DNA from 4 places in the Tepidibacter aestuarii genome. Region 4 is predicted to be linked to each of the others. Evidence: a T-box and tRNA genes for the amino acid it is inferred to sense, from the RefSeq annotation. Region 4 holds a T-box; the other regions hold tRNA genes.
What was found. A T-box is a leader RNA that pairs with one kind of tRNA and senses whether it is charged. The one in region 4 lies ahead of M2214_RS12750 (valine--tRNA ligase), so its partner is inferred to be a tRNA-Val.

Region 1 (2,180 bases), 520 kb from region 4:
ATGCCTTAAAAATGTGTTATCTCGTATTAGCATATCTTTCGATATGTTATCCGTGTGTATAGGGCAGGTTACCCACGCGTTACTCACCCGTCCGCCGCTAAGATTAAAAAGCAAGCTTTTTAATCTCCGCTCGACTTGCATGTGTTAGGCACGCCGCCAGCGTTCATCCTGAGCCAGGATCAAACTCTTAAATAAAAGTTTGTCAGTACTCAGTAAACTGACTTTATGTGTTGTTTCCGAAAATCACTGTTGTGATTTATTTATAACCTACTGTTTAATTTTCAAAGTTCATTTTGTGTTTCTTGTTTGCCTCGTTTTCGAGGACATGTAATAATATATCATCTTTCGACATATTCGTCAATACTTTTTTAAAAGTTTTTTTATAATGAGTAAGAATTTGTATTCCTATTTGAATTGCATATAAGTATAATTTCCGTTACGAATTTCAAAAAAATCTCTATATATAATCTTTCAAAGAAAGGCTTTTTTATCATTCACTCGAAATATACTATTAAACTCATCAATCATAATTAAAACTTTATAAAAAAAGATTACGTGGCTACGTCCTACTCTCCCAGGGGGCTGCCCCCCAAGTACCATCGGCGCTAAGGAGCTTAACTTCTGTGTTCGGAATGGGAACAGGTGTATCCTCCTTGCTATAATAACCACATAATCTTTTTAATTTTGGTGCCCAGAGGCGGAATCGAACCACCGACACGGGGATTTTCAGTCCCCTGCTCTACCGACTGAGCTATCTGGGCAAAAAAAAGTGGTGGGCCTTCAGGGACTCGAACCCCAGACCTACCGGTTATGAGCCGGGCGCTCTAACCAACTGAGCTAAAGGCCCACTTTTTTTGGTGGAGGGGACTGGATTCGAACCAGTGAAAGCGATGCTAACAGATTTACAGTCTGCCCCCTTTGGCCAACTCGGGAACCCCTCCATATTTTGGAGCTAGTGATAGGAATCGAACCTACAACCTGCTGATTACAAGTCAGCTGCTCTACCGTTGAGCCACACTAGCGTATATTATTTATTTTAAAAGTATTTTTTTGGCGACCTGGAAGGGACTCGAACCCTCGACCTCCAGCGTGACAGGCTGGCATTCTAACCAACTGAACTACCAGGCCAAATAATTGGTGGGCTCAACAGGGCTCGAACCTGTGACCCCCTGCTTGTAAGGCAGGTGCTCTCCCAGCTGAGCTATGAGCCCAATTATTAATGGTGACCCCTAGGGGAATCGAACCCCTGTTACCGCCGTGAAAGGGCGGTGTCTTAACCGCTTGACCAAGGGGCCATACTGGTTGCGGGAGCAGGACTTGAACCTACGACCTTCGGGTTATGAGCCCGACGAGCTGCCAACTGCTCCATCCCGCGTTATTGTGGTGCCGAGGACCGGAATCGAACCGGTACGATCTGTAAGGACCGCAGGATTTTAAGTCCTGTGCGTCTGCCAGTTCCGCCACCTCGGCATTTTTTTTGGCTCCAAGGGTGGGGCTCGAACCCACAGCCTATCGGTTAACAGCCGATTGCTCCACCATTGAGCTACCTTGGAACATACGTGGCTACGTCTTACTCTCCCAGGGGGCTGCCCCCCAAGTACCATCAGCGCTAAAGAGCTTAACTTCTGTGTTCGGAATGGGAACAGGTGTATCCTCTTTGCTATAATAACCACATATTGGAGCGGGTGAAGGGAGTCGAACCCTCGCAGCCGGCTTGGAAGGCCGGAACTCTACCACTGAGCTACACCCGCATATTAAGTATTAAGATTAATACTTTCAAAATTGACCAGATTTAAAATTTGGTTAAGTCCTCGATCTATTAGTATTCATCAGCTGAACTCATTACTGAGCTTACACCTTGAACCTATCAACCAGGTAGTCTTCCTGGGATCTTACTCATAAAGATGGGAAATCTTATCTTGAGGTTGGCTTCGCGCTTAGATGCTTTCAGCGCTTATCCATTCCATACATAGCTACCCAGCTATGCCACTGGCGTGACAACTGGTGCACCAGAGGTATGTCCATCCCGGTCCTCTCGTACTAAGGACAGCTCCTCTCAAATTTCCTACGCCTGCGACGGATAGGGACCGAACTGTCTCACGACGTTCTGAACCCAGCTCGCGTACCACTTTAATGGGCGAACAGCCCAACCCTTGGGACCTACTACAGCCCCAGGATGT
Region 2 (2,180 bases), 1.1 Mb from region 4:
ACCTTTCACTTATACCTATACCCGCTCTATGTCTAGTTCCCAATTCTTTGTTTACATACTTACTATCTGTAAGAGGTAAAAAACAACCCGCTGCTCTTGCTCTATTATTTTTTATTACCAAAGCTCCATCATGAAGCGGAGTATTCGGAATAAACAAATTTATTAAAAGTTGCCTTGTTATTTTAGCATCTATAATTGTTCCCGTTTGAATTATATCATTTATACCAGTTTCTCTTTCTATTATTATTAAAGCTCCTATTTTTTGTCTCGACAAAGAATATATAGCCTCCACTAACTCTTCTATTATTTCATCTATATTTTCTTCATCAAATTCACCTATGGGCTTTGATATAAATTTCGTTCGCCCAATGTATTCAAGTGCCCTTCTGAGTTCAGGCTGAAATACTATAAGTATAGCTATTACTCCTATCGATATAGTGTTCGCTAGTACCCAGTGCACAACATGCAACTGTAAAAGTTCACTTAATTTAGTAGCTACTACAAGTACAAATATTCCTTTTATTAATTGTTCTGCACTAGTTTCTTTTATTAACATGTACAGTTTATAAAACACATAAGCTACTATACTTATATCTATTATATCTAAGATAGTTATGTTCATTATGATATCTTTTATATCCCACAATTTAGTAACCTCCTATAATATTTGTTATTATATATTATTTTACGGATTAATTATTTCATACATTGAGAAATAATTCAATAAGCAAAGCACATATATTTTGCAATATAAGTAAAAAGTATTATTTTTGCTTAAAATAGTTGCTACTTCAGACCGTTTATCTATGTTTTCCATAAATCGAAATCATGTAATTTTTTAAATAAAAAAGCTTAACCATTTAAATGATTAAGCTTTTTGAAATGGCGTACCTGCAGGGATTCGAACCCCGGACACGTGGCTTAGAAGGCCACTGCTCTATCCAACTGAGCTACAGGTACATATTAAATTGGAGCGGAAAACGAGATTCGAACTCGCGACCCTCGCCTTGGCAAGGCGATGCTCTACCACTGAGCCATTTCCGCTCATATGATATTTTGGTGCGGGTGGAGGGACTTGAACCCCCACGCTAAAAGCGCTAGATCCTAAGTCTAGTGCGTCTGCCAATTCCGCCACACCCGCATGTGTGGAGCTAGTGATAGGAATCGAACCTACAACCTGCTGATTACAAGTCAGCTGCTCTACCGTTGAGCCACACTAGCATATATTTTTTTGTAAAATAAAAACCCAAAGATATTTAGCATCTGTGAGCTTGTTCTTCAAATTATTTGGCGACCTGGAAGGGACTCGAACCCTCGACCTCCAGCGTGACAGGCTGGCATTCTAACCAACTGAACTACCAGGCCAAATAATTGGTGGGCTCAACAGGGCTCGAACCTGTGACCCCCTGCTTGTAAGGCAGGTGCTCTCCCAGCTGAGCTATGAGCCCAATTATTAATGGTGACCCCTAGGGGAATCGAACCCCTGTTACCGCCGTGAAAGGGCGGTGTCTTAACCGCTTGACCAAGGGGCCATACTGGTTGCGGGAGCAGGACTTGAACCTACGACCTTCGGGTTATGAGCCCGACGAGCTGCCAACTGCTCCATCCCGCGTTATTGTGGTGCCGAGGACCGGAATCGAACCGGTACGATCTGTAAGGACCGCAGGATTTTAAGTCCTGTGCGTCTGCCAGTTCCGCCACCTCGGCATTTTTTTTGGCTCCAAGGGTGGGGCTCGAACCCACAGCCTATCGGTTAACAGCCGATTGCTCCACCATTGAGCTACCTTGGAACATACGTGGCTACGTCTTACTCTCCCAGGGGGCTGCCCCCCAAGTACCATCAGCGCTAAAGAGCTTAACTTCTGTGTTCGGAATGGGAACAGGTGTATCCTCTTTGCTATAATAACCACATATTGGAGCGGGTGAAGGGAGTCGAACCCTCGCAGCCGGCTTGGAAGGCCGGAACTCTACCACTGAGCTACACCCGCATATTAAGTATTAAGATTAATACTTTCAAAATTGACCAGATTTAAAATTTGGTTAAGTCCTCGATCTATTAGTATTCATCAGCTGAACTCATTACTGAGCTTACACCTTGAACCTATCAACCAGGTAGTCTTCCTGGGATCTTACTCATAAAGATGGGAAATCTTATCTTGAGGTTGGCTTCGCGCTTAGAT
Region 3 (2,180 bases), 880 kb from region 4:
GTAAAAAATGTTGAAGATGGTTTAGCTCTTTTAAAAGAAAATAAATGTGACTTTATTATTTCGTTTGGCGGAGGTTCTCCTCACGATTGTGCTAAAGGTATTGGAATTGTTGCAAGTAACGGTGGATGTATAAAAGATTATGAAGGAGTAAATAAATCTAAAAAATCTATGCTTCCACTAGTTGCTATTAACACAACTGCAGGAACTGCAAGTGAAATGACTAAGTTTTGTATAATAACAGATGAGGATAGACATATAAAAATGGCTATAGTTGATAATCATACAACTCCAACTATATCTGTAAACGACCCACTACTAATGGTAGAAAAACCAGCATCGTTAACAGCAGCTACAGGAATGGATGCTCTTACTCATGCAATAGAAGCTTTTGTGTCAACACAAGCTACTCCTGTGACAGATGCTTGTGCATTAATGGCAATAGAATTAATATGCACAAACCTAAAAGAAGCTGTAGATAATGGCTTTAATGTAGAAGCTAGAGGCAAAATGGCCTATGCTCAATTTTTAGCTGGAATGGCATTTAATAATGCAAGTCTTGGATATGTTCATGCTATGGCACACCAGTTAGGTGGTTTGTACGATCTACCTCATGGTGTTTGTAATGCTATATTACTACCTCATGTTCAGGAATATAATTCTAAAGTAGTTCCTGATAGATTTGTTGACATTGCTAAAGCTATGGGAGAAGATATTCATAATATTTCAAATGAAAAAGCAGCTATTAAAGTTATTGATTCTATTAAAAAACTATCTAAAAAAATCGGGATTCCTTCTGGATTAAAAGAACTAGATGCAAAAGAAGAAGATTTAACTATTCTTTCTGAAAATGCTTTAAAAGATGCTTGCGGATTTACTAACCCTAAACAAGCTTCTCTAGAAGAAATAATTGAAGTATATAAAAACGCTATGTAATTAAAAATCATCTACTAGATAGTTGAACCTTCTCAAATGCACAATAAATAGTGTATCTGAGGGGGTTTAATTTTATATATTAATACAAAATTTCTATTATTGATCTCCTTATAAAATTCTGATTATTATTTTCAAAGCTTCACATTCATTTATAGCAACCATAAGTTTTTACATTCACCATTGCTGTTATCTATAGATTCAACGTTATATAATTTTTTAAACAATAAAAAAACACCTTTAAAATAAAGGTGTTTTTCAAAATTGGTGGGCTCAACAGGGCTCGAACCTGTGACCCCCTGCTTGTAAGGCAGGTGCTCTCCCAGCTGAGCTATGAGCCCAATTAAACGTGGTGCGCCCAGAGGGACTCGAACCCCCAACCTTCTGATTCGTAGTCAGACACTCTATCCAGTTGAGCTATAGGCGCTTATTTGATTTTTACAAAAAAAATGGAGGCGACACCCAGATTCGAACTGGGGATGAAGGAGTTGCAGTCCTCTGCCTTACCACTTGGCTATGTCGCCATTTTTTTTGGTGACCCATCCGCGACTCGAACGCGGGACACCCTGATTAAAAGTCAGGTGCTCTACCGACTGAGCTAATGGGTCAAAATATGGGGTGAGTAATGAGATTCGAACTCACGGCCTCCAGAGCCACAATCTGGCGCTCTAACCGACTGAGCTATACCCACCATATTGGTCGAGGTGGAGGGACTCGAACCCCCGGCCCCATGGTCCCAAACCACGTGCGCTACCAAACTGCGCTACACCTCGATATAATATATTAAATAAAGTGGTGGGCCTTCAGGGACTCGAACCCCAGACCTACCGGTTATGAGCCGGGCGCTCTAACCAACTGAGCTAAAGGCCCACTTTATTTGGTAGCGGCAACTAGATTCGAACTAGTGACCTTTCGGGTATGAACCGAACGCTCTAGCCAACTGAGCTATGCCGCCACATTTTATTGGTGCCCAGAGGCGGAATCGAACCACCGACACGGGGATTTTCAGTCCCCTGCTCTACCGACTGAGCTATCTGGGCATTTGGCGGAGGAGGTGGGATTTGAACCCACGGCCCCTTTCGGAGTCACTGGTTTTCAAGACCAGCTCCTTAAGCCACTCGGACACCCCTCCGCATTTCTTTGGTGACCCATCCGCGACTCGAACGCGGGACACCCTGATTAAAAGTCAGGTGCTCTACCGACTGAGCTAATGGGTCAGATTAAATTGGCTGGGGATGCTGGACTCGAAC
Region 4 (2,180 bases):
AATGCCCACTTAGCTGCATTTGATACTAACTCGTTTTCATAATTTATTAATTTTATAAGCTCATCTATTACAGTTTTGTTATTAGAACCTATTCTACCAAGGCTTACTATTGAATAGTATTTAACTATATCACAAGGGTTATTTAAAAGTTCAATTAAGTAAGGTATAGACTGTCTTCCTAAAGCTTCCCATGCAAAAGAACCGTTATAATATATATCATAAACTTGATCTGGTGATAATTCATCACATTTACTATTTCCTGTATCTTCCCATAATTTACTCAATTCATCTGGGCTTTGAAGATAATCTCCTATAAGTATTTCATAGCCTGTAGGTATCATGTTTGGATTTATTTTATTCATATAAGTTAGGTTATTAACTGTAGTGTTAAATTCTTTTGATAAACACAGAAAAGTATCTCTAAATTGAACTATATAATAAGGTGGTTGACCTTGTGATTTTGGAAGTTCTACACCTGGCTCAGGGATTATGAGCGGGGTATTAACTGTTATGTAATTTGGGTCACAAATTACATTAGCCTTAATTATAGATTGTTGAGATACATTAAATCTATTTGCTATTCTTTGAAGTGTATCGCCTCTTCTTACATAATAAAGCATGTTTTTATCTCCTTTCCAAATTCCATCTAATCTATATTATTCAAATTTAAAAGTTGTGGTTCCACAAATAACATAATTTTCAATAAATTTTTAATTTTAAAGTGATGCAATTTCAATAAGTTTGAATAAATATCTGTTTGAATGATATAATAATGATGTTGACAAAATTTCAAAAAAATATATAATATACTAAAATGATTAAATAGAATATAAATAAAAGCAGTGAAAAAGAGGAGTACGAAAGTTTCACCATTAGAGAGGAAAATCCTTGGCTGAAAGATTTTCTAGGAATGAGCTTTTGGAAGGTAGCTTTGGAGCTTCTGGGTCGAAATAATAGTAGACTTAGCCGGCAAATTGTCGTTAACAAGAAAGAGAGTCAGATTTATTCTGAAAATAAGGTGGTACCGCGAGCTTTTCGTCCTTTTAAGGACGAAGGGCTTTTTTTTTATACTAAGGAGATTATATAACTTTAAATACAGGAGGATTTAATATGGAAATCAAAAATTTACCTAAAAATTATGACCCTAAAGAGTTTGAAGAAAGACTTTACAGTCAGTGGTTAGAAAAAGGATATTTCAAAGGAGAAGTTGATGAGTCTAAAGAATCTTATTCTATAATGCTACCTCCACCTAATATAACAGGACAACTACATATGGGGCATGCACTTGATCATACTCTTCAAGATATACTTGTTAGATGGAAGAGAATGGATGGATATGCTACCTTATGGCAACCTGGAACTGACCATGCAAGTATTGCAACGGAGGTTAAGGTTGTTGAAAAGATAAAAAAAGATGAAGGTAAGAGTAAGTATGAGCTAGGAAGAGAAGGGTTCTTAGAAAGAGCTTGGGAATGGAGAAATATATACGGAAGAAGAATAGTTGAGCAAATGCAAAAGCTTGGAGATTCTTGCGATTGGGAAAAAGAAAGATTTACTATGGATGAGGGATGTAACAAAGCTGTTACAGAATTTTTCGTAAGATTATATAATGATGGACATATATATAGAGGAAATAGAATAATAAACTGGTGTCCTGATTGTAAAACATCTTTATCAGACGCAGAAGTTGAGCATGAAGAGCATGGAGGACATTTCTATCATGTTAAATACCAAGTTAAAGATTCTGATAAGTTCTTAGAAATAGCAACTACAAGACCAGAAACTATACTTGGAGATACTGCTGTTGCTGTTAATCCAGATGATGAGAGATACAAGGATTTAATAGGAAAAAGTCTGATATTACCTCTAGTGGGAAGAGAAATTCCTATAATTGCAGATGATTATGTTGAAATGGAATTTGGGACGGGAGCTGTTAAGATAACTCCAGCACATGATCCTAATGACTTTGAAATTGGAGAAAGACATAATCTTGAAAAAATAATAGTTATGAATGAAGATGGAACTATGAACTCTAAAGCTGATAAATATGAAGGTATGGACAGATATGAGTGTAGAAAAGTTCTTGTTGAAGATTTAGACAAAGAAGGTTATTTAGTTCACATAAAAGATCATACTCATAATGTAGGACATTGTTATAGATGTAATACAATAATTGAGCC

Region 1: it encodes a tRNA-Val, which carries the amino acid that the T-box ahead of M2214_RS12750 (valine--tRNA ligase) is inferred to sense. The anticodon was not compared.
Region 2: it encodes a tRNA-Val, which carries the amino acid that the T-box ahead of M2214_RS12750 (valine--tRNA ligase) is inferred to sense. The anticodon was not compared.
Region 3: it encodes a tRNA-Val, which carries the amino acid that the T-box ahead of M2214_RS12750 (valine--tRNA ligase) is inferred to sense. The anticodon was not compared.

The regions. Positions count from the first base shown of each region.
Region 1 is NZ_OW235315.1:3,099,617-3,101,796, forward strand. It holds rRNA gene M2214_RS15060 (16S ribosomal RNA) at 1-195, opposite strand, end outside; rRNA gene rrf (5S ribosomal RNA) at 554-670, opposite strand; tRNA gene M2214_RS15070 (tRNA-Phe) at 686-761, opposite strand; tRNA gene M2214_RS15075 (tRNA-Ile) at 771-847, opposite strand; tRNA gene M2214_RS15080 (tRNA-Tyr) at 856-941, opposite strand; tRNA gene M2214_RS15085 (tRNA-Thr) at 948-1,022, opposite strand; tRNA gene M2214_RS15090 (tRNA-Asp) at 1,052-1,128, opposite strand; tRNA gene M2214_RS15095 (tRNA-Val) at 1,136-1,211, opposite strand; tRNA gene M2214_RS15100 (tRNA-Glu) at 1,221-1,295, opposite strand; tRNA gene M2214_RS15105 (tRNA-Met) at 1,300-1,375, opposite strand; tRNA gene M2214_RS15110 (tRNA-Leu) at 1,382-1,470, opposite strand; tRNA gene M2214_RS15115 (tRNA-Asn) at 1,479-1,553, opposite strand; rRNA gene rrf (5S ribosomal RNA) at 1,558-1,674, opposite strand; tRNA gene M2214_RS15125 (tRNA-Gly) at 1,678-1,751, opposite strand; rRNA gene M2214_RS15130 (23S ribosomal RNA) at 1,800-2,180, opposite strand, start outside.
Region 2 is NZ_OW235315.1:87,886-90,065, reverse strand. It holds gene cdaA (diadenylate cyclase CdaA) at 1-646, opposite strand, end outside; tRNA gene M2214_RS00470 (tRNA-Arg) at 884-960, opposite strand; tRNA gene M2214_RS00465 (tRNA-Gly) at 970-1,044, opposite strand; tRNA gene M2214_RS00460 (tRNA-Leu) at 1,058-1,141, opposite strand; tRNA gene M2214_RS00455 (tRNA-Thr) at 1,147-1,221, opposite strand; tRNA gene M2214_RS00450 (tRNA-Asp) at 1,289-1,365, opposite strand; tRNA gene M2214_RS00445 (tRNA-Val) at 1,373-1,448, opposite strand; tRNA gene M2214_RS00440 (tRNA-Glu) at 1,458-1,532, opposite strand; tRNA gene M2214_RS00435 (tRNA-Met) at 1,537-1,612, opposite strand; tRNA gene M2214_RS00430 (tRNA-Leu) at 1,619-1,707, opposite strand; tRNA gene M2214_RS00425 (tRNA-Asn) at 1,716-1,790, opposite strand; rRNA gene rrf (5S ribosomal RNA) at 1,795-1,911, opposite strand; tRNA gene M2214_RS00415 (tRNA-Gly) at 1,915-1,988, opposite strand; rRNA gene M2214_RS00410 (23S ribosomal RNA) at 2,037-2,180, opposite strand, start outside.
Region 3 is NZ_OW235315.1:3,456,240-3,458,419, forward strand. It holds gene yiaY (L-threonine dehydrogenase) at 1-933, shown strand, start outside; tRNA gene M2214_RS16860 (tRNA-Val) at 1,196-1,271, opposite strand; tRNA gene M2214_RS16865 (tRNA-Arg) at 1,281-1,357, opposite strand; tRNA gene M2214_RS16870 (tRNA-Cys) at 1,381-1,454, opposite strand; tRNA gene M2214_RS16875 (tRNA-Lys) at 1,463-1,538, opposite strand; tRNA gene M2214_RS16880 (tRNA-His) at 1,545-1,621, opposite strand; tRNA gene M2214_RS16885 (tRNA-Pro) at 1,627-1,703, opposite strand; tRNA gene M2214_RS16890 (tRNA-Ile) at 1,724-1,800, opposite strand; tRNA gene M2214_RS16895 (tRNA-Met) at 1,809-1,885, opposite strand; tRNA gene M2214_RS16900 (tRNA-Phe) at 1,895-1,970, opposite strand; tRNA gene M2214_RS16905 (tRNA-Ser) at 1,974-2,062, opposite strand; tRNA gene M2214_RS16910 (tRNA-Lys) at 2,072-2,147, opposite strand; tRNA gene M2214_RS16915 (tRNA-Gln) at 2,157-2,180, opposite strand, start outside.
Region 4 is NZ_OW235315.1:2,579,068-2,581,247, reverse strand. It holds gene M2214_RS12755 (LysM peptidoglycan-binding domain-containing protein) at 1-620, opposite strand, end outside; T-box leader at 834-1,046, shown strand; gene M2214_RS12750 (valine--tRNA ligase) at 1,111-2,180, shown strand, end outside.